Regions from separate parts of the Anoxybacillus sp. B2M1 genome, predicted to be linked through region 1. Evidence: riboswitches for the same ligand, from Rfam matches in the RefSeq annotation. Region 1 holds a riboswitch; the other holds the start of a gene.

What was found. A riboswitch is a leader RNA that binds a small molecule or an ion and turns the genes downstream of it on or off. The one in region 1 is predicted to bind FMN.
Region 2: it holds a riboswitch for FMN, as region 1 does, so the genes downstream of both, GFC28_RS04070 (ECF transporter S component) here and ribD (bifunctional diaminohydroxyphosphoribosylaminopyrimidine deaminase/5-amino-6-(5-phosphoribosylamino)uracil reductase RibD) in region 1, are expected to answer to the same signal.

The regions. Positions count from the first base shown of each region.
Region 1 is NZ_CP015435.1:45,846-56,729, reverse strand. Features, by position in the region: gene GFC28_RS00320 (bifunctional 3,4-dihydroxy-2-butanone-4-phosphate synthase/GTP cyclohydrolase II) at 1-946, opposite strand, end outside; gene ribE (riboflavin synthase) at 966-1,616, opposite strand; gene ribD (bifunctional diaminohydroxyphosphoribosylaminopyrimidine deaminase/5-amino-6-(5-phosphoribosylamino)uracil reductase RibD) at 1,631-2,716, opposite strand; FMN riboswitch at 3,005-3,140, opposite strand; gene GFC28_RS00305 (peptidylprolyl isomerase) at 3,628-4,065, opposite strand; gene GFC28_RS00300 (DUF1002 domain-containing protein) at 4,544-5,431, shown strand; gene lysA (diaminopimelate decarboxylase) at 5,624-6,943, opposite strand; gene GFC28_RS00290 (spore germination protein) at 7,168-8,643, opposite strand; gene GFC28_RS00285 (stage V sporulation protein SpoVABEA) at 8,606-9,199, opposite strand; gene GFC28_RS00280 (SpoVA/SpoVAEb family sporulation membrane protein) at 9,205-9,555, opposite strand; gene spoVAD (stage V sporulation protein AD) at 9,559-10,569, opposite strand; gene GFC28_RS00270 (SpoVA/SpoVAEb family sporulation membrane protein) at 10,587-10,884, opposite strand, start outside.
Region 2 is NZ_CP015435.1:834,779-845,662, reverse strand. Features, by position in the region: gene GFC28_RS04105 (SGNH/GDSL hydrolase family protein) at 1-219, shown strand, start outside; gene GFC28_RS04100 (YpmS family protein) at 216-779, shown strand; gene GFC28_RS04095 (RsmF rRNA methyltransferase first C-terminal domain-containing protein) at 1,124-2,488, opposite strand; gene plsY (glycerol-3-phosphate 1-O-acyltransferase PlsY) at 2,613-3,197, opposite strand; gene GFC28_RS04085 (DUF2238 domain-containing protein) at 3,307-3,927, opposite strand; gene GFC28_RS04080 (DUF2339 domain-containing protein) at 4,181-4,411, opposite strand; gene pepT (peptidase T) at 4,560-5,792, opposite strand; FMN riboswitch at 6,110-6,244, shown strand; gene GFC28_RS04070 (ECF transporter S component) at 6,393-6,971, shown strand; gene GFC28_RS04065 (molybdopterin-dependent oxidoreductase) at 7,010-7,621, opposite strand; gene GFC28_RS04060 (GNAT family N-acetyltransferase) at 7,938-8,399, shown strand; gene GFC28_RS04055 (GNAT family N-acetyltransferase) at 8,371-8,871, shown strand; gene GFC28_RS04050 (YjdJ family protein) at 9,351-9,815, shown strand; gene GFC28_RS04045 (nucleotidyltransferase family protein) at 9,815-10,399, shown strand; gene GFC28_RS04040 (YcxB family protein) at 10,451-10,884, shown strand, end outside.

The DNA.
Region 1 (10,884 bases):
CCGTATCGTATCCTTGTTCCTGAAGCTTATAGGCGCGAAGTTTGTTCAATAAGCCGATTCCGCGTCCTTCTTGACGCATATACAATAAAATGCCTCTTCCTGCCTCTTCAATTTGCCGCAAAGCTGCATGAAGCTGTGGACCGCAATCGCAACGATATGAGCCGAATACATCTCCGGTTAAACATTCGGAATGAACGCGGACAAGTATTGGTTCATCGGGAATCACTTCCCCTTTGACAAGCGCGATATGCTCTTTTCCATCAACTGAGTTTGTGTAGCCGATCGCTTTAAACTCGCCAAATTCCGTCGGCAAGGTAATTTCTACTTCTCTTTTTACTAACTTCTCTTTTTTGTTGCGGTATTGAATTAAATCTTTAATCGTAATCATTTTCAAATCAAATTCATCGGCTATTTTTCGCAAATCCGGTACGCGGGCCATTTCCCCGTCTTCCTTAATGATTTCACAAATGACACCGACTGGCTTTGCCCCGCATAGACGAGCCAAATCAACTGCTGCTTCCGTATGTCCGGCGCGCCGCAAAACGCCTCCCTTTTTCGCCACAAGCGGAAAAATGTGGCCCGGTCGTTTAAAGTCGCTTGCTTTCGCATGTGGATTCAAAAGCTCCCGAATCGTTGTGGAACGCTCATATGCGCTAATTCCTGTTGTCGTTGATTTATGGTCGATGCTTACAGTAAAAGCCGTTCCGTGCGCATCTGTATTATGGTTAACCATCGGCACTAAATCCAACTTATCTGCCAGCTCTTCTGTGATTGGTACGCAGACAAGCCCACGTCCATATTTAATCATAAAGTTAATGACTTCAGGTGTCGCTTTTTCAGCTAATGCAACAAAATCCCCCTCATTTTCTCGATCCTCATCATCACAAACAATGATGACATTTCCTTGCATGAGCTCATAAATGGCTTCTTCGATCGTATCGAACATGTCGTCCCCACCTTTCCGTTCATTTATATCCATGCTCTTCTAAAAATTCAAGGGTAATCGCGCCCTGTTCCTTCGCTGCTTTGTTTCCTTCTACAAATTGCTTTACATATTTGCCAATGAGATCGCACTCAATATTGACGATATCGCCAACTTGCTTATCGCCCAATATCGTTTCGGCACGCGTATGCGGAATCAGCGAAATCGTAAATGTATCATCGGTCAATCCAAAAATCGTTAAGCTCGTCCCGTCAACAGCGACGGAACCTTTCAAAATCATATAGCTTCGCAGTTCTCTTGGAATTTTAATTTCATAATACACAGCGTTGGCAACCGGTTTCTTGTTGATAATCTCGCCCACTCCATCAACATGTCCGGATACAAAATGGCCGCCAAACCGTCCGCCTGCTCCCATCGCCCGCTCTAGATTGACTTTTGATCCTTTTGACAACACGCGCAATGAGGTGGCTCGAATGGTTTCTGGCATCACATCAACTGTAAAGGAACGAGCGGTAAATGATGTTACTGTTAAGCATACCCCATTAACCGCAATACTATCGCCCAATCGGACATCTTCAAGCACCTTTTCCGCGCGAATCGTAACCGTAATCGCTTCTCCTGAGTGATTCATTTGTTCAATCGTACCCATTTCTTCAATGATTCCGGTAAACATGATGTTCCACCTCTTTATTTTGGTATGGCAATGACCTTGATATCCGGTCCAACCATTTCAACGCGCTTAATTGCTAATTCAGCCGCTTCTGCCATGCGCAAAATCCCTGTGCCGCCAACCGGAGTAGGCGCTTCATGGCCGCCAATCAACTTCGGCGCAAAATAGGCAACAATTTCTTGAAAGGCTCGGCTGCGCACAAAGCTGTCGTGAATGCGTGACCCTCCTTCCACAAAGAGAGAAGTAATTTTATGCTCCCCTAGCATGCGCAACACCTCCCAAATGTCGATATGCGGCTGGTTCATTTGCATGACTCGCACATGCGATCTTTGGTATAAGGCCATGCGTTCGCTGGATACTTGACTGCCGACAACCATCCATGTTTCCGCTTCATCATTAGATATCACGTTTGCATGAAGCGGTGTGCGCAAGTCTGTATCGAGAATAATCCGAATCGGACTTTTCCCGCCTTCAGGTAATCTCGTCGTTAAATGAGGGTTATCAGCCATGATCGTATTAACCCCCACTAAAATCGCATCATTTGCGGCTCGATAGCGGTGCACATCCTCTCTCGCAGCTTCTGAAGTAATCCATTTGCTATCACCTGTTTTCGTCGCGATTTTTCCATCTAAGCTGCTTGCGTATTTTAATGTAACAAATGGAGTTTTTGTCGTGATATAGTGAAAAAAGACACGGTTTAATTCATCGGCCTCTTCTTTCAACGTACCGAGCACAACCTCAATTCCTGCCTGTTTTAGCCTTTCCATCCCCTTCCCAGCTACAAGCGGATTTGGATCCGTCGTAGCGATGACAACGCGCGCTACTTTTGCTTCCACTAGCAAATCTGCACATGGAGGCGTTTTTCCAAAATGGCTGCAAGGCTCAAGCGTAACATAAACTGTCGCACCAGCGGCTTTTTCCCCTGCCATGCGAATGGCATGAACCTCAGCATGCGGCTCTCCAGCTTTTAAGTGGGCGCCCAAACCAACGATTTCTCCATTTTTCACCACAACTGCCCCCACCGCTGGATTCGGAGAGGTTTGTCCGCTTCCTATTTTAGCCATTTCAAGCGCCAAACGCATATACCGTTCATCGCTCTGCATGTCCCATCCCTCCTTTTTTACCATAAAGAAAGCCCTAGGAATCGCATCTCCCAGGGCAGAAATATGTAAGAACCACAAACCGACATGTTTGTTTTGCATGCCAAAAAAGCTGCACATTTCATGAACAACACCGTTCTAAAACAGAGCCGGACATCAAACACGAATGTTTGTTCCGTTTTTTCAGTAAACACCTCCACTATGGGGAGCACTACATCTACCATCCACATTGACAGTGCAAGGAAAAACGGTTTTGGTGCTGCTCCGCTTACGGCAATGTGCTGCCTTTATGTGATCCTTCTCCCATCCAGACTATACTGTCGGCTCCGGAATCGCACCGGATCGTGCCTATTTCGGCTCGCGGGCTTAGAAACGCATCGGTTTCAATACCGCCGGTCGGGAATTACACCCTGCCCCGAAGGATACAAAACGATTATGTAATTTTTTATCATTATATCACAATCCAATCGTTTGTCTATGCTCACGCACTCACTTCGCTATGAATAACCAATAAATAAGCCCCCAAATCAAGCTGACACCGAGCAGAACAAAGAACAGGATCCAATTTTTCTTCATCGTTTCCTCATCCTTTCAAAAAAGCTCAACACCGTTCATCCTGTTAAGCTTCTATAAAAATTGCGCGTTCCCAGCAGCCTATTCCCCTGTCGTTCTAAGCAAAGCGGAAACACTTCACTCTCAAAAACCACTTTCCTTCCATATAAAGTTGTATTGGTGGTATCCAATACAATCAGGTTGGTTGCTCTTTTGCTGTATAAATATGAACAAACCGCAATTTGTACAAACCTACGATCCAAAAAGGGCAAGTCTATGACTTGCCTTGTTCACGCTAAGACAAATATTGAGGTATCCCTATCCTTATCGTGATGCCCAACTAATACTACGAGTAAAAACTTTTACTCTTCCCACACCTTAACTTCTTTCATTACATCGCCATTTTTCATCGCTTTGACCGCGTCCATTCCTGACGTCACTTGACCAAAAACGGTATGTACTCCATCTAAATGCGGCTGCGGCTCATGAACAATGAAAAATTGGCAGCTTCCTGTATCACGGCCGCGATGCGCCATCGAAATCGCTCCTTCTTTATGCTGATGAGGATTGTTGTCCGTTTCACACGGAATCGTATAGCCTGCATCGCCGGTTCCATTTCCGCGCGGACAACCGCCTTGGCTGACAAAGCCAGGGATGACGCGATGGAACGTTAAGCCATTATAAAACCCTTCATTTGCTAACTTTTCAAAGTTTGCCACTGTTTTTGGGGCTTCATTTGGAAATAATTCAAACTCAATTTTTGCACCGTTTTCCAGTAAAATATGACCCTTTTTTGCCATTTTCTCATTCTCCTTTCTTTCATACTCCCTTATCATACCATTGTTTGTTACACAAAAAAAGCAAGTCATTTTATCGGGCGTGTTGAGGATTCAATAAAAACCAACGGATCGTACTAGATTCCTCGCTTTTCTGCTGAAGCCGGCAAACCGATTTGCTTGCCGACTAGGGCATGCCCTTCTTGAACAAGGAGCGCTTTGTAAGCAAATGATGTTGTTCACTGACATTCCCTGTTCGAGAAAGAAGCAGAAAAACGAGTGTTAAGCCCGATCATTTTGCTTTCAAGTAAAATAATGGATAATTAACATTAGTGCTCTTTTATATAAAATACAACTAAAAGACAAAATGAACGAGCGCTATATTCATCCCGCTGTTCATAGAGCAAGTGGCATTTATACGCATCATTTCGCTTCTATCTTATTCCATTTGCATGTAGAATAGGAATGGTGGAAATAAAGAAAGAATAAGGAGGTTGCAAGAATGAAACGGACCTTGATAGGCTGTCTCATGGCGTCTTTGCTGCTTGCGTATCCGATAGCGGCAGCGGCGGATGCAGCAGAAGGCGATGTTATTATTACACTTGGAGAAAACTTAACCGACTCACAAAAGCAGCAAGTATTAAATGAAATGAACGCTCCGGAAAATGCTCAAACCATTACCGTGTCAAACACAGAAGAGCATAAATATCTGGATGGCCTAATTCCAAAAGCGCAAATTGGCACAAAAGCCATTTCATCATCTATGATTACAATTGGAGCGAATGGTTCCGGCCTTGATGTAGAAACGCATAATATTACTTGGGTCACAAAGGAAATGTATACAAACGCGCTTATCACGGCAGGTGTCAAGGATGCTAAAATTTATATTACAGCTCCTTTCCCTGTTTCAGGTACCGCAGCGCTAACCGGTTTAATGAAAGCGTACGAGCTTTCATCCGATAAAGTGATTCCTGACGATGTAAAAAAAGTGGCAAATGAAGAAATGGTAAAAACCGCCCAGCTGGGCAAATCGATTGGAAACGATCAAGCCGTTGCCCTTTTAACAAGAATTAAAGAAGAAATGGCCAAAAATCCGCCGCAAACCGACGCGGATTTGCGCTCCCTTATCGAAAAAGCGGCCAAGGATTTAGGAATTACGCTCACTCAGGATGAAATCAATAGTCTAATATCATTATTTAATAAAATGAAGAATCTCAACATTGACTGGAATCAGGTCAACGATCAACTTAGCAAAGCAAAAAACAAGATTTCCACCTTTTTGAACTCAGAAGAAGGAAAAACATTTATTCAGAATATCATTGATATTTTGAAAGAAATTTGGAATGCCATCAAATCCGTGTTTACTTCATCCAATCAGCAGCAACAATGACCAAAAGGTGCCCAAGCAGGGCACCTTTTGGCCGTTTCGCATATCCATACAATAGGCTTGTAGCTTAATCGGTCAATAGCTAATTACCGCTCTACACGTCTGATCGATTTTTTCTTTGTTTTATCACACGCTTTCATTTCAAGGAGTATGTGATATCCAATGTACCTTCATTGTGATATTCCTATAGCATGGTCATCTATTGACTTTCGCCCGTAATGGCACGTCTAAACGAACTAAGTCCTCATACGTTTCTCGGCAAACGACGAGCTGCGCCTCGCCGTTTTCAACAAAAACAACAGCCGGGCGAGGCAAGCGATTATAGTTATTGGCCATCGAATAGCCATATGCCCCGGTGCAAAATACAGCCAAATAATCACCTGCTTCTGTCTTTGGAAGCGGCAAGTCCCAGATCAGCATGTCACCTGATTCACAGCATTTTCCGGCAATCGCCACAACCTCTTGCTTCTCATCAAGAACTCGATTCGCCAACACTGCTTCATATTTTGCTTCATACAATGCTGGCCGAATATTGTCACTCATTCCCCCATCAACAGCCACATAATGACGCACATTAGGCACTTCTTTGCGCGAACCGATCGAATAAATCGTGGTTCCGGCATCACCGACAAGCGAACGGCCTGGCTCAATCCAAATTTCCGGCATAGCAATGCCCAGCTCTGCTGCCTGTTTTGCTGCTTCAGCAATAATATTTTCTACGTATTCCGCAGCCGGAAGCGGCGTATCTTCATTTGTATAGCGAATTCCAAAGCCGCCGCCAAGATTGACAACCTTCGGAACAAAATCATAGACCTCTTTCCAATCGGCGATTTTGTGGAAAATTTTTTGCGCCGCCAGCACAAAGCCTGTTGTTTCAAAAATTTGTGAACCAATATGACAATGAATCCCCAGCACGTGGAACGATGGAGAAGATAAGGCTTGCTTTAACGCGCGATCAGCCTGTCCATTGTTTAAGTCAAAGCCGAATTTAGAATCTTCCTGACCTGTCAAAATATAATCATGAGTATGCGCTTCAATTCCTGGTGTTACCCGAATTAAAACAGACGCCGTCATTCCTCTTTCTGCACAAATTTGTTCGAGTAGCTGCAATTCATAAAAATTATCTATTACAATACAGCCGACACCATGCGCCAACGCCATTTCCAGCTCTTGGCGGCTTTTATTATTCCCGTGGAAATGGATGCGCTCAGGAGGGAAATCCGCTTTTAGGGCTGTATATAGCTCTCCGCCAGACACTACATCAAGCGATAATCCTTCTTCCTCCACTAATTGAACCATAGCAACCGTCGAAAACGCTTTGCTAGCATACGCCACTTGCGCTTTTACCCCGTACTTTTCAAACGTTTCTTTAAACGCGCGGGCGCGCTGGCGAATTAACGCCACGTCATAAATATACAGCGGCGTTCCATATTCCTTTGCGAGATCAACAGTATCAACACCGCCAATTTCTAAATGTCCTTTGTCATTCACACGACTCGTTCCGTAAAAAAACATGCCGATCCCTCATTCCGAAAGATTAAATATTCAAAATCACAAATTTTTATGCGATCTGAAAGCAAAAAAGACAGTTAACAAATAGGGATTAACTGCCTTTTCTGCGGAAAAGATTACGTATAACGTACCATAAAATAAAAAAAGTTGCAATACAAATGTGAATAATCCGTTATTTTTATTGTTTCCTCATTCAGCAAAATCTTTCAGCAACCAAGAGACCCTCCTTACACGGGGCGTCTTTGCTGATTTTGCGGATGAACAATACTTGGTCGCACTTTTCCGCCCGCCAGTGAACGGCGAACAACAATTTGCATAAACGCAGCTGGATCAAACGGAATAAATGGCCACAAATACGGGGTGTTCAGCGAACGAATTCGAACTAACCAAATTAAATAAATGGTCGTTCCGATAATAAGCCCTGGCACTTTAAATATAGCCACTGCTAAAGCGAGCAGGAGACGGGCGATTTTATTAGCGATGCTTAATTCATAGCTTGGTGTAGCAAATGAGCCAATCGCAGCAATAGAGACATATAAAATGACTTCAGGCACAAACAAGCCGACATCAATCGCAATTTGCCCAATTAATACAGCCGCAATCAATCCCATAGCTGTTGATAACGAGGTCGGCGTATGAATAGCTGCCATTCGCAAAAATTCAATTCCGAAATCGGCAAGGAAAATTTGGACAATGGCTGGAATATTTGTGTGTTTATTTGGTCCGATAAATGCCATTTTGTCAGGCAACAAGGAAGGTTCTAGCACAAATAAAATCCAAAGCGGCAATAGAAAGATGGAGGCTAAAATGCCTAGAAACCGCACCCAGCGCACAAACGTTCCAACCGCAGGATTTTGCCGATACTCCTCGGCATGCTGCACATGATGAAAAAAGGTGGTCGGCGTAATAATCACGCTTGGTGAAGTGTCCACCATAATAATGACATGTCCTTCTAATAAATGAGTTGCGGCTACGTCAGGACGCTCCGTATATCGCACAAGGGGATATGGATTATATCCCTGCTTGACTAAAAATTCTTCAATCGTTTTGTCCGCCATTGTTAAACCATCAATTTTAATTTGTTGAATTTCTTTTTTTACAAGCTCAATCAATCCAGGATCCGCTACATCCTTAATATAAGCAATGCATACATCCGTTTTGGAACGTTCGCCTACTTGCATAATTTCAAAGCGCAACCGTTCGTCACGAATGCGGCGCCGCGTTAATGCCGTATTGACAATAATATTTTCAACATAGCCGTCGCGTGCTCCGCGTACGACTTTTTCCGTATCGGGCTCTTGCGGCTGACGGCCTGGATAACTGCGGACATCAACGACAAATCCGCTTGTTTCCCCTTCCATTAAAATGATGATAAGCCCTGACAACAATTGATTAATCGCATCATTCAAATCTTGAACGGGACTGACTTGCTGATGGACAAGACGATTAGCAAGAATTTGCTTCGCTCGAGCTTCTTGGCGCTCGTTATCATTAATTTGCACAATTTGTTTAAGCAGTTCAATTAAATATTGTGTATCACACAGGCCGTTACAATAATAAATGTGCACCTCTCTCGTTAGCACATAGACTTTGCGAATTCCTAAATCAAAGCTTGTTCCAATCCCGATTTTCTCTTTTAAATAGGCTTCATTATCCGTAAGCTTTTCAAAAATCGGGATGCTGTTTGTGTCTGCTGCCACCATTTTCACTCCTTTCTAAAAGAACCTCAACCGCTTTTTTTGTAATGGGCGAACCGTATTTAACGTGGTCGCGATAGCCCATCTTTCCGATATCACCGATACCAACGATAATCGGAATGGGTAGCTGCTCTAAGCAATAAACGGTATCACCATTGATACGCCCCAACTCCATTTCTTGGATTCCTTCTTTATCCACTCCGCGCTCTGTCAATTTTCCATTTCGATCAATGCTGACATGTACCTTTGTCCATTCATTCTGGTGAGTATTGGAGGCGACTGCAATAGCCCCCATCACCTCAATTTGTTTATGGGTCGCCACGTACTTTAGCGCCTGTTCGCCTGCGCCTTCACCGACTGCTCCACAATCATCAAACATCACAAATACAGGATCATACGGCGTCTGTAAAATAAGCTCCACGAGCTGTTCACCTGTCAGTTTTGATGGATTCCCCCGAGAGCGGCTAATGCAGCGGCCGCCAATTTCCTTCGCAATATGCTGAATCGTCCGCCATGCAAAATCATCGCCATCTGTTACAATAATGACCCGCCTTTTTTTCATCATCGTTATCCCCTTGGTTTGCAAATAAGGGCCGCGACAAATGATAGCGTAATGACAAATGAAAGCTCGAGACCAATATATTGGAACATGTTGGCCCCCATATTCATCCATCCTTGTCCAGCTTCATGGGACGCGATCCCTTTGGCAAGCAAATAGCCGAAGCCGCTCATTGGCAGCAAAGCGCCCGCGCCTGCGACCTCTACTAATTGGTCATATACACCAAGTGCTCCCAGCAGAGCACCGACGCTTACAAGTCCGGCAAGCATATGGATTTGCGATATATTGGCGCGATCCATCAGCCATTGAGCCGCCCCGCAGATCGCTCCACCCACTAAAAAGGCCATCCAATAGTCCATTTCTCATCCTCCTACCGATTCGATCACAACGCCGTGAGCAATCGCTGGAATCGATTGTTTTTGCTGAATCATAGTCTGACTTAATAACGCTCCTGTTGCGACAACAAATATTTTGCGAAACGTCCCCTTTTCCATTTCTCTTAATAAATGGCCATACGTAACAACCGCACAGCAGGCACACCCGCTTCCGCCGGCAAATTTTCTTTGATCCGGCCGGTAGATCATGAGCCCGCAATCGCTGTAACCATCCGTGATATCATAGCCTGCTTCCATCAATAATTCTTTGACAATCACACTGCCGATTCCTGATAGATCCCCTGTTACAATCAAGTCATAATCAGCGGGCGAACGATTTAAGTCCAAAAAGTGCTGCTCGATCGTGTGGGCAGCGGCCGGCGCCATCGCCGCTCCCATATCCATCGGATTTTTTAAGCCGGCATCGATCACTCTTCCAATGGTAGCCGCCGTCACTCGAAATCGGCCCTTTTGGCTGCCGATAAGCGCTGCCCCCGCTCCGGTTACTGTAAATGTTGCACTTTTCGGTTTTTGAATACCAAGCTCCGTTGGATAACGAAATTGCCGCTCCGCTGTCGCGTTGTGGCTGCTTGTTGCCACAAGCGCTTGTCTGGCAAAGCCCCCATCGACAAGAGCCGCCCCGACGGCCAGCGTTTCCATCGAAGTAGAGCACGCTCCAAACATGCATAAAAACGGAATCGGAAGCTCACGCGCTGTATAATTGGCTGTAACATTTTGATTTAATAAATCCCCAGCAAGAAACACATCAATTTCATTTGCTGTCACATTTCCTTTATTCATGCAAATAGTAATCGCTTCTTTCATCAGACGCCGCTCCGCAAGCTCCCATGTTTTTTCTCCGCAATACAAATCGCGATATCCTACATCAAATTGCTTTCCAAGGGGGCCGTCCGCTTCAAAAGGACCAACTGCCGTTCCTGTTGCCTGAATATATATATTGTTCTCAAATACCCATGTTTGTTTTCCAACAAGTCGCACAGAACTCCCCCTTTCATTTACACGATGTAATATATCACTCCTAAAATATAGGCAATGACCATTCCATAGACGATGACGACACCGCCGATTTTAAACATATGATTAGCGATTCCGCTAACCCATCCTTCTGTTCGATGCTCCATAGCCGCGCTCGCTAAAGAATTCGCAAAGCCGGTAAGCAACACGGTCGCGCCGGCACCAGCAAATTGGCTCAAAGCATCATATCGTCCCATGGCTGTCAGCAAAACAGCTAAGCCCATGACGGTTAACATCATTAAATGTTGAGCAGCATCTGATGAAAATCCCCAACTATTC
Region 2 (10,884 bases), 790 kb from region 1:
CAAGACGTTCCTGAAATCGATGAGGTGATCGATATGTGGAACCGCGGAAGCCAAGCGGTTTTAAGCAAATATGATCGAACGATTTTTGTCGATGTGAAGGATTTATTCGATAACCGTGATGATTTGCTTTACGATGATCAATTTCATCCGAATGAATTAGGATATGAAAAAATTGCTGAACGTGTCTATGAACATTTGTTAGGGAGTATGGAACAATGAAATGGAAAATCGCTTTTTTTGGATTATTAGCAATCAATATGGTCATTGTGGTAAGTTTACTGTTTCTTATTCTTCAGCCGTCTTCAACAAAGCTTCCGGCCCCAAAAGCTGTAAAGGGAGCCACATTTCTCGTTCATTCATCAAAAGAAGATGTCAATATTTTGCTGAATGACTATCTGAAAGAAAAAACAAAAAATAGTTTGCTTTCGTATCGGGTTTGGATTGATGATCGTGTATATGTAGCGAGTCAAGTCCCGCTTTTTAGCAGAAATGTGGATTTAACGGTTTCGTTTGTGCCTAAAATCGTGAAAGGCGGCAATTTAGAACTAAGAGATCCGGATTTATCATTAGGACAATGGCAACTTCCGGTGAACTATACGCTGTCATATTTGCAAAAGCATGCGAAACTGCCTGACGAAGTCATGATTGAGCCCGATGCTCACCGAATTTATATTGATTTAGCCAATACCCAGTTAAAAAATGGATATCGCATTACGGCAAAAGAATTTGATCTAGAGCATGACAAAATTGTGTTTGCGTTAACCGTTCCAGTAAAGTAGCAAAAGGTGACAAGCGGTTAACAAATATGTTGATGCGGCGTGATTTGCTTCGCTTGTCTGTCGATGAACATTTTGGTTTCATTCTCGTCTTGGTTTGGCGGCATTTTGGTTTCATGGACGTTTTCAAAACCGTCTGGGACGGGAAAATGCAAGTGGTCATTTCATTTGTTTGCTCATCAAAAAATCGTCCTTTCTGAAAATGCTGTTGAGCAAAGAAAGGACGATTTTTTTGCGCATTTTTTTACAGAATCCACCGAGAAGTTTCCCGTCTTTTAACGGAGTGGAGGCAGGGGAGGTTCAGATGAATCAAAAAGGGGCTTCCGAAAGCCAACTAGCTACAGCCCCTAAATTCTTAGCCCCTTTGGATAAAAATTTTTCAACGTTCCTTTTACTTCCTTTCCCCAGCCGAGCGGGTAGCCGTCAATCGTGACCATAGTCCAGCCGCGGTTTCCGCCTGTTTCAAGCGTTTCGCCGCGCAAATATTTCATGATCGGCTCTTGGTCGCTGCTGTTTAAATCGAGCGAATGAGCGACCTCCTCTTTTTTTAAGGCTAAGGCGAGCGCGTGATTCGGCTCAAAGCGCTGTTTCTTTAACTCTCCTAAATGCAAGCCCGCTCGCACCACTTTTAATCCCTCAAAATTCGGGCAATCCTTTGGCAGCGCAAATAGCTGTTGTTGAAATGCATAAATGGTGTGGGTGATTTCGATTTTTAGCACCTCTTTTTCAAATGCTTGATAGTCACGCTGTGCCGATTTGGAAAGGTTGGAAGCAGCGGTTTTGCCATTCCATTGGTTGGATCTTCCTGTTTTTTGCAGCTTAGCAACAAAATGTCCTTCTCCTTTTAAATAATGTGGCCAAAGCCGTGCTGTTTTCGCCATTTCTTTCATATGAGTATTTGTCCATTCCGGTCTTCCTGGCTGAATGCCTGCTGTTTTATCAATCGGCAATAAAATCAGATCCTCATATTCTGCAAGAAGCGCTTCGATCGTTTGCTCGTTTTCTTCTGGAGAAAACGTGCATGTCGAATAAACAAGGATGCCTCCTTCTTTTAACATGCGATAGGCACAGGACAAAATGTGGCGCTGCTTGCTGGCGCATTGCGCTACATGCGCTTCGCTCCAATAACGGATGGCCTCCTCATCCTTCCGAAACATTCCTTCACCTGAACAAGGCGCATCAACTAAAATTTTATCAAAATATCCTGTGAAGCGCTCTGCCAGCTTTTCTGGCGTTTCGTTTGTGACAAGCGCATTGGTGATGCCCAATCGCTCAATATTCTCTGATAGTGCTTTGACGCGTTTTGGATGAATCTCATTCGCAAGCAAAAAGCCGGTATTGTTCATCATAGTTGCCAGTTGTGTCGTCTTCCCCCCGGGAGCCGCACAAAGATCAAGCACTTTTTCTCCCGGTTCAGGACGCAATGCTTCAGCGACAAACATGGCGCTTGGTTCTTGAATATAATAAAGGCCGGCGGCATGATACGGATGTTTTCCCGGCTGTTCCGAAGCATCATAGTAAAAGCCGGTCGAACAAAATGGAACAGGTGATAAGGAAAACGGCATCAGTTCTAAAAAGGTGCTCCGCTCTATTTTAAGGGGATTCAAACGAATCCCATTCGTTTTGTTTTCTTCATATGTATGAAAGAAGGGAAGCGCTTCTTCCTGTAAGAGTCGATTCATTTTTTCGCGAAATGGCTCCGGTAATTTCAACAAATAAAACTCCTTTCATTGGTCTTGTGCGTCTATTGCTTGAAAAAGAACGAATGCGATCATCCGATCGTCGCAGGATCCGCAAAAGAGGCTGCCCGAGTGAATGGGACAGCCCTGTGAGCATTTATAGCCATTTGATTTTTGGTTCCGTTTTATTTATAATCCGCTTAATGTTGGCGCGATGACGATAAAAAACAAAGAGAGTAAGCAAAGTAACGCCGATCCTCAGCGGAATGTCATCAGTAAAGAAAATCGTATAAATAATCGCGTAAACTCCCGCCAGCATCGAAGAGAGAGAGACATATTTTGAAAGATATAGTACAAGAAAAAAGACCACTAACAGTGTGATAAATAAAAATGGCGAACAAACTAGCAAGACTCCCCCCGAAGTAGCAACGGCTTTTCCGCCGCGGAATCCGGCGAAAATCGGGTATGTATGTCCAAGCACTGCCAGTGCTCCGGCAACGAGCGGATGAATGTCTACATGAAACAGCACCGGTAAGCTAGCGGCGAGCGTTCCTTTTAAAATATCGCTGATCGTTACAATCAATCCTGCTTTGACACCGAGTACCCGAAACGTATTTGTGCCGCCCAAGTTTCCGCTCCCATGCTCGCGAATATCAATGCCAAACCCGACTTTTCCGACAATGAGCGCGGAGGGAATGGAACCAAGAAGGTAAGCGGCGATTAAAATCAATAGCTTTGTCACCAATCTTCATACACCCTTTACTTTTTCAAATTCATGCATGATTTTATTTTACCATGCATTAAAAAAAACGCCAGATAAGAATTTGGGATTTGTATGAAGCGGGAATGGGCTAAAGGGGTTTTTTTAAAAACTGGTCATGGATTTTTGAAAGAGCCAACCAAGCTAATATGGAGCCGATGAGACAAAACAGCATATCCCATTGTGTATCCCATATGTCGCCTTGGGTGCCCAGAAAATCTTGCACTTGCTTTACCTGTTTGGCCAATTGCCCGATTATCCATTCAATGATTTCATACAATGCGGCAATCGCCAGCATCATGCTCATCACAATCAAAAATAGCCATCCGTCTCGTGTCAGCGAGGTTTTCCGTAGTAAAATTTCTCTGAGCACGATGGCAAATAACCCCTTTAAAAAATGACCGAAACGATCATAATGATTGCGTTCTAAATCGAACGTGTCTTTCACCCAATTAAACAAGGGAACGTTGGAATAAACATAATGCCCCCCGATAAACATGCTGATGGCCAAAAGTGAAATAATAGCATATGAAAGGGTGGTCAAGCGAAAGCGGCGATAGAGGAGGATCACAATAAGCAACCCTGCAATAGCAGGACTGACTTCCAGCAGCCATGTTAAATAGCTTGCAGGCTTGACCGCTGACCATATCAATGCGGCAGTCACCAAGAATAGCAAAACGAGATGTTCTTTTAGATGTTGGGATGTAGCCATATCATGCCCTCCTTGCCATCGTATCGTTGCGACCGGCTCCATCTAATTTGAAAATGGAACAAAGCGATTCAGAAAAGGAGCGTATTGGATTTTTTCGATCATATGAACGAGGCCAAACAACACGATGATTCTATAGACCAATGAATGATAGGAGTCAGTCGGCACAACGGCCCTAACTCTAAACGTTAAAAGATTGCGTTAATAGTATGAGAAAAAAGAAAGCCGCTTATGCAGCAAGAAGCGGCTTGTTTGTTTATCGTTTTTGCTGTCTATAAAACAGGCGTGAAATGATGACGCCAATGCTGCCAAGTCCGATGAACAGGATAGAGCGCATCCATAAAGAAACAATCGGCAGATCGATAAATACCAATTTCAGCAATGTTAAAAAAATCAATCCGATTCCTAATAAACGCATCGCTTTTTTGTCGCGAATCGTTCCAAAAACGACACTTCCAGCGGCGAAAGCAGCCCAGCTGAATGACAACAATATTGGTTCTTTAAGTAATATAGCTGCGCAGTCTGAGCGAAAAGAGCGACATGCTGTCCCAATCTAAGGCATATGGAACGAATAGAAAAAACAAAAGGACATGACCGGCGGCCAATACCCTTTTGTTTTCTTTTTATGTAAGATGTTAGGCTTTTTGTTCAAACAGTTTCGCAATTTCGATAATGACTTGCGTTGCTTTGACCATATTATCGACAGAAATATACTCATAACGGCCATGGAAGTTTTCTCCGCCTGTAAAAATGTTTGGTGTAGGCAAGCCCATGTAAGAGAGCTGAGAACCGTCAGTGCCGCCACGGATCGGCGAAACTTTTGGCTCAATGCCGAGATTTTCCATCGCTTCATATGCAATGTCGACAATTTCTTTCACTGGTTCAATTTTTTCTCTCATATTGTAATACTGATCGTTTATTTCCCATTCGACACGCTCTTTACCATATTTTTCTTGAAACTGTGCAGCCAGTTCCGTTATTTTTGTTTTTCGTGCTTCGAATGCGTTTCGGTCGAAATCGCGGATAATATAGGAAAGAGTGGTTTTTTCGACATCTCCCTGAAAGGATAACAGATGATAAAATCCTTCATAGCCTTCAGTGTGCTCCGGCGCTTCATGAGCTGGCAGCTGGCTATGGAATTCCATGGCCAGTTTGATGGAGTTGACCATTTTGCCTTTAGCCGTACTAGGATGCACGTTTTTTCCTTTAAAGATAATTTTCGCTTGTGCGGCATTAAAGCTTTCATATTCTAGTTCGCCAAGCGGTCCTCCGTCCACTGTATAAGCGTATTTCGCCCGAAAAGCGTCCACATCGAATTTATGCGGACCTCTGCCGATTTCCTCATCCGGTGTAAAAGCGACGCGAATTTCGCCGTGCTTCACTTCTGGATGCTGAATAAGATACGCCATCGCTGTCATAATTTCAGCAATGCCCGCTTTATTGTCGGCTCCTAGCAAGGTCGTTCCATCGGTTGTGATCAAGGTATGTCCTTTGTAGCCAGCGAGCTCAGGAAAATCGGCGGGCGAAAGAACAATAGAAAGCTCGTGATTTAAGATGATATCGCCTCCGTCATAGCTTTCAATCAGTTGCGGATGAACATTTTCCCCCGTAAACTCGGTCGCCGTATCTAAATGTGCCAAAAATCCGATCGTCGGCACTTCTTTCTCTGTATTGGCTGGCAGTGTGGCCATCACATAGCCATTTTGATCAACCGTCACCTCTGTCATGCCGATCGCTTTTAACTCTTCTGCCAGCATGTTGGCTAGTTCGAGCTGACCTGGAGTTGAAGGGCACGTGTCGCTGTTCGGATCAGATTGGGTATTCACCTTCACATATCTAGTCAAGCGCTCAATGATTTCTTGTTTCATATCGTCCATCTCCTTATGATTTGCTATCTTTTTCCGATGTTATTTTATCATAAAACGCTTATTTCAAGAAAAAATGGAATCCTGATTTAGACCATTGATCATCGGATACAAGCTTTATGATGCGAATGAGTGACAAGAGCTCTGAACAGGGGTTGTTTCTGCAGCCGAGTAGATGAATTTACGAATGAATGATGTTATCTCGGCGGTTGATCGTGGAAAGCGTATAAAAGCCTTAACGTTAAGAAGCGAAGCTTTATGCATGGACAATATTCAGCAAAACATGTATAGTATAAATGGAATAAATAAAATTTAGATTGATTCATCTTCGGGGCAGGGCGAAATTCCCGACCGGCGGTGATGAAGCGAATAAGCTTCTAAGCCCGCGAGCCGAAAGGCAGGATCCGGTGCAATTCCGGAGCCGACAGTTATAGTCTGGATGGGAGAAGATGAAGGTTTGCCGGCGTTCGGCGGTTGCGCTTGAACGTCTGTTTGCGCATGCCTGCTATTCTCCCTTAAGCGTTTAGGCTTAAGGGTTTTTTATGGTCAGTCGGCAGCCTTCTTCTTGTGAGGATGAGTCACGAGAAGGAGAGGAGAATCAACATGAAAAACATGAACGTATCCGCTTTTGCGGCGATTGGATTGTTTAGCGCCATCGCTTATCTATTGATGCTGCTCAATTTCCCGATTCCGCCATTTCCTCCTTTTTTGCTTGTTGATTTTAGCGATGTTCCAGCATTAGTCGCTGCTCTAATGTATGGACCGATTGCTGGGATGCTCGTCGAATTATTAAAAAATGTGCTCAACTATTTCCTTGTCGGCAGCGCGACTGGCGTTCCAGTCGGTCATTTTGCGAATTTTATGGCTGGAATAACGTTTATTTTACCGACCTATTATATTTATCGTAAAGCAGCATCAAAACAGGGAATGGTCATCGGTTTGGTGGCGGGCACCATCGTGATGGCAACGGCGATGAGCGTATTGAACTATTATATCTTTCTGCCGGCCTATACCATTTTTCTCGGTTCGCCGGCAATGAGCGCCCCGGAAGCGAAAGCGCTCATTGTTTCCGCGATTTTGCCATTTAATGCCTTAAAAGGCGTGTTTATAACCGTTGTTTTTATGCTTCTTTTTCTCCGGCTTCGTCCATGGCTGCATAAACGAGCGGCAAGCCGCATCTGAGCCGCAAAAAGGCTGCGTTTACGAACGCAGCTTTTTTGTTAAAGCTTCGACAGCGTTGAATCGGAAAACCGCTCCTCTTGAAATGGGTTCGCTGTCATTGAATAACCTCTCACTTCCCAATAGCCAGGCTCATCTGTTTTCATAAAACGGATGCCGGTCGCCCATTTCGCCCCTTTCCATAAATAAAAAGAAGCAGGGGGAATGAACCTCAGCGGATAGCCGTGCTTTGGCGAGATCTCTTGCCAATCGTGATGAGGGTCCTTCCATCGGTACACAAAAAGCGCGTCATCTCTCATGAGAGCATGAAGAGGCAAATTGGCTGAATAGCCGAAGGGATCGCCGTTTAAATATCCATAAACTTTGACATAAGCGACGTCTGGATTCAGCTCGACGAAACGCAAAAATTCGCGAAAAGCAATGCCCTCAAATGTCGTGTCAAACTTGGACCATGTTGTGACGCAATGCATATCAATGGTTGAGATCGTTTTTGGCAATTCCATAACTTGCTGATAAGAAAGAGAAACCTCTTCTTTCACCTCGCCGAATAATGTGAATTTCCATGTAGCCTCATGAAACTCGTATACATCGCCTTCGTGAAGAATCGGCCATTTCTCCGTTGCAAATTGCCCTGGAGGCAGTTGTTTTGTCAATGTTCTGCACCCTTTCTTCCAACATGATATGATTTACCATCATACGGAGATTTGTGAGAAAATGCAATACAAACCGGAAGGAAATTGGCAAATGATGTAGAATATTCCGGAAAGCAGAAGGCGATGAAAAAGGAGGGTTCCTATGAATGGAGATTTGACGCCGCATATAGTGCTCGTTCCTTTCGTTTGCTTCTACGCTTATGGTTTCGGGAGTGTTAGTGCTTCTCTTTGTTAGCATATGGATGCAAAACCGGACATTGAAAGGCATGAAAAGAAAGTTAGAGAGCTTCAAGTAAGGACAAGGAGTAAGAGAATAATGGAACATGTTCAGATTGTGCGTGATATCGCAAATGCGAATTGGACAAAGATGAGAGAAATCTACGAATCTGTTGGCTGGGTTAAGCATACAGAGCCAATCATTCAACGAGTTTTTCAAGCGAGTCATATAGTAGCGCTTGCCTTTTGCTTCGGCCGTCTGGTTGGATTTGGCCGCGCTCTGTCAGACGGCGTATTCAATGCGGCGATTTATGATGTCGTCGTTCACCGCGATTATCAAGGTAAAGGTATTGGAAAAGCGATCATGAAAGATCTGCTCGAACAGCTTGATGCCATTTCATGCATTCATCTTATTTCGACGATAGGAAACGAACCGTTTTATATTCAATCAGGATTTCGTAAAGCAAAGACGGCGTTCGCTCGTTATCGCAGCATGGATTTGGCACAGATCTATTTAGAAGGAGGGGATGGGAGTGAACATTCGGCAGGCAAAGGTGGATGATGCCGAACGATTAACAGCGTTGATTTTGCAAGTAGAGCGCGAATCAGCCTATTTGTTGTTTGAAGCGGGGGAACGGCCTCTTACGGTTAAAGAGCAGCGCCGCCAGCTTGAGGCGATCGAGCATGAAGAAAATGCCGCGATTTTTTTGGCGGAGACAGAAGAAGGGGAGCTCATCGGTTATTTAGTGGCAAGAGGCGGACGTGCTAAGCGCAATCGTCATACTGTATATATCGTTGTCGGTTTGCATGCTTCCTATCGGGGAAAAGGAATTGGCACGATGCTATTTACAGAATTGGAGCGCTGGGCGCGGACAAAAGGGATCCATCGTTTGGAGCTGACGGTTGTGACAGACAATGTCCCCGCGATTTCTCTCTATAAAAAAATGGGATTTGTTCAGGAGGGAATCAAACGCCATTCGCTGAAAATCGACGGGCAATATGTCGATGAATATTATATGGCGAAGCTTCTGTAGGTGAACACTCCCTTTTCACGTAACCAAAACGCAAGCGGGAATTCAGAAAACGGAGAGGGCTTATCTTGATTTTGATGATGTCATTTTAACGCTCCGTTACTACCGCATACATAAACAAGATAGAGCACTAGCGATCAATAAGTACTCGGTGAGTTAAGGGGCATTGGGGAGGCCAATTTTCTTTTTTTACTGTAGCACTAATCGAGATTCTATTACGTTTTTTATTCTTGAAAAATTTGAGTAGCATCGGACATAGCGTGTTAGGCGAAACGTTGGATCTTATGTGAATCGTAATGGTTTCTTATGGAGATTCGAATGGAACGTTTGCGATTGTGACATAGGAGCTTGTTTATGAGGTGGTATGAATCGAAATATCTTGTTTATTTTCCTATATATATGCTTAAATGGTAATAGATGCAAACATGTGCTGTTTAGCGACCTATTTCCATTTACAAGGGGGGAACAAGGCCGTGGGCTGGATGATTCAGTATATTCTCGCCTTTTTTGTGTTTGTTTTTTCCACTCTTGCTTCTTGGTACGAAGGAAGCGAAATAAGGTCTAACCCATGGGAGTGGAAGTATTCTGCTTTTTTTTCACAGATGCTGCATGGTTCCATCACCAATAGCAGCGATATTTCACAGCTCGATCATTTTATTTATGCTGCTAAATTCAAGCCTGCTTTTCCTTTGCTTATGGCATTGAGCATTATTTATATAGTGATGCTAACAGGGTATTGGCTATGCCGGAGAAACAACAAAAGATTTCGCTTGTTTTATGCCGGTAGTCTGCTATTTTGGATACTGGGGGTGATCGTAGCCGATTCCCCGACGATCGGTGGGCATTATTTTACAATGCTTTTTATGGCTGCGGGTGCCGGAAGTGCAGCAATGGCTCTTTTGCCTGTGCTTCGGGCAAAGTGTTGGCGAGGTGAGGAGCTAAAATAATGGATACCGTGATGAAAAACGAACGTAATATCATCCAATGGATTCAGAAGGACGAGTGGATGATGGAAACATTGCGAGCCGTACAGTCGCTGAATTTGCCCGATTGGTGGGTGTATGCCAGATTTGTCCGTGCGAAAATTTGGGATGTGCTGCCTGGATTTCAAGAAAGAACGCCGCTTCCAGATATCGATGTCATTTATTTTGACCGCAAGCATACGGAGAAAGCGGCAGAAAAGAAGCTGGAACAGAAGCTGTACCATTTCCTCCCCGATCGTCCATGGTCGGTGAAAAATCAGGCGCGAATGCATGAAATAAATGGCGGCTCTCCTTATTTATCTTCCGTCGATGCCATGTCCAAATTTCCAGACACTGCCACTGTTTTAGGGGTAAGGCTTGATGAAAAAAGCGGTGTCGTCTTGGCGGCACCTTGGGGAGTCGAAGATGTTTGTGAGCTTCTTGTCAAGCCAACTCCATATTTTTATGAAACAAAAAAACGGGCTCAAATGTATGAAGAACGAGTGCGGAAAAAGAAGTGGACAAGCATTTGGCACAAGCTAACAATCGTGACGCTAAAAAATGCTTAAAAACGCGAGACAATGATTTTTCTATTGCAGCATAGGGAAGGAGACAAAATCATGGAAATTCGTTATCGGTTAACGGAAGAAGATTATGTGCAGTTTAATTTGTTTCATATCAAGCATTCGAAAGCAGCCCGGAGAACGTTGGCGATTCAGCGAGTTATCCCTCCCGTTCTTTTTCTTTTGGTTGCCTGGGTATTTGCTGAAATCGGACATGCTTCCTTTTTAGGATTGCTGATTACATTTTCGATTATGGCGGTTTTATGGATGATTTTTTATCCGAGTTACTTTGATCGAGCCATTATTCGCAGCGCAAAGAGAATGGTGAAAGATGGAAATAATGAAGGGTTATTAGGAGAGCATCATCTTGTGATGACAGAAGAAGGAATCGTTGACTCGACTTCTTACGGAGAAACAAAAGTAAGCTGGGGAGGCATAAAGGCTTTCAAGGAAGACCGGAACAGCTTTTATCTCTATAATAGTGCTGTCAG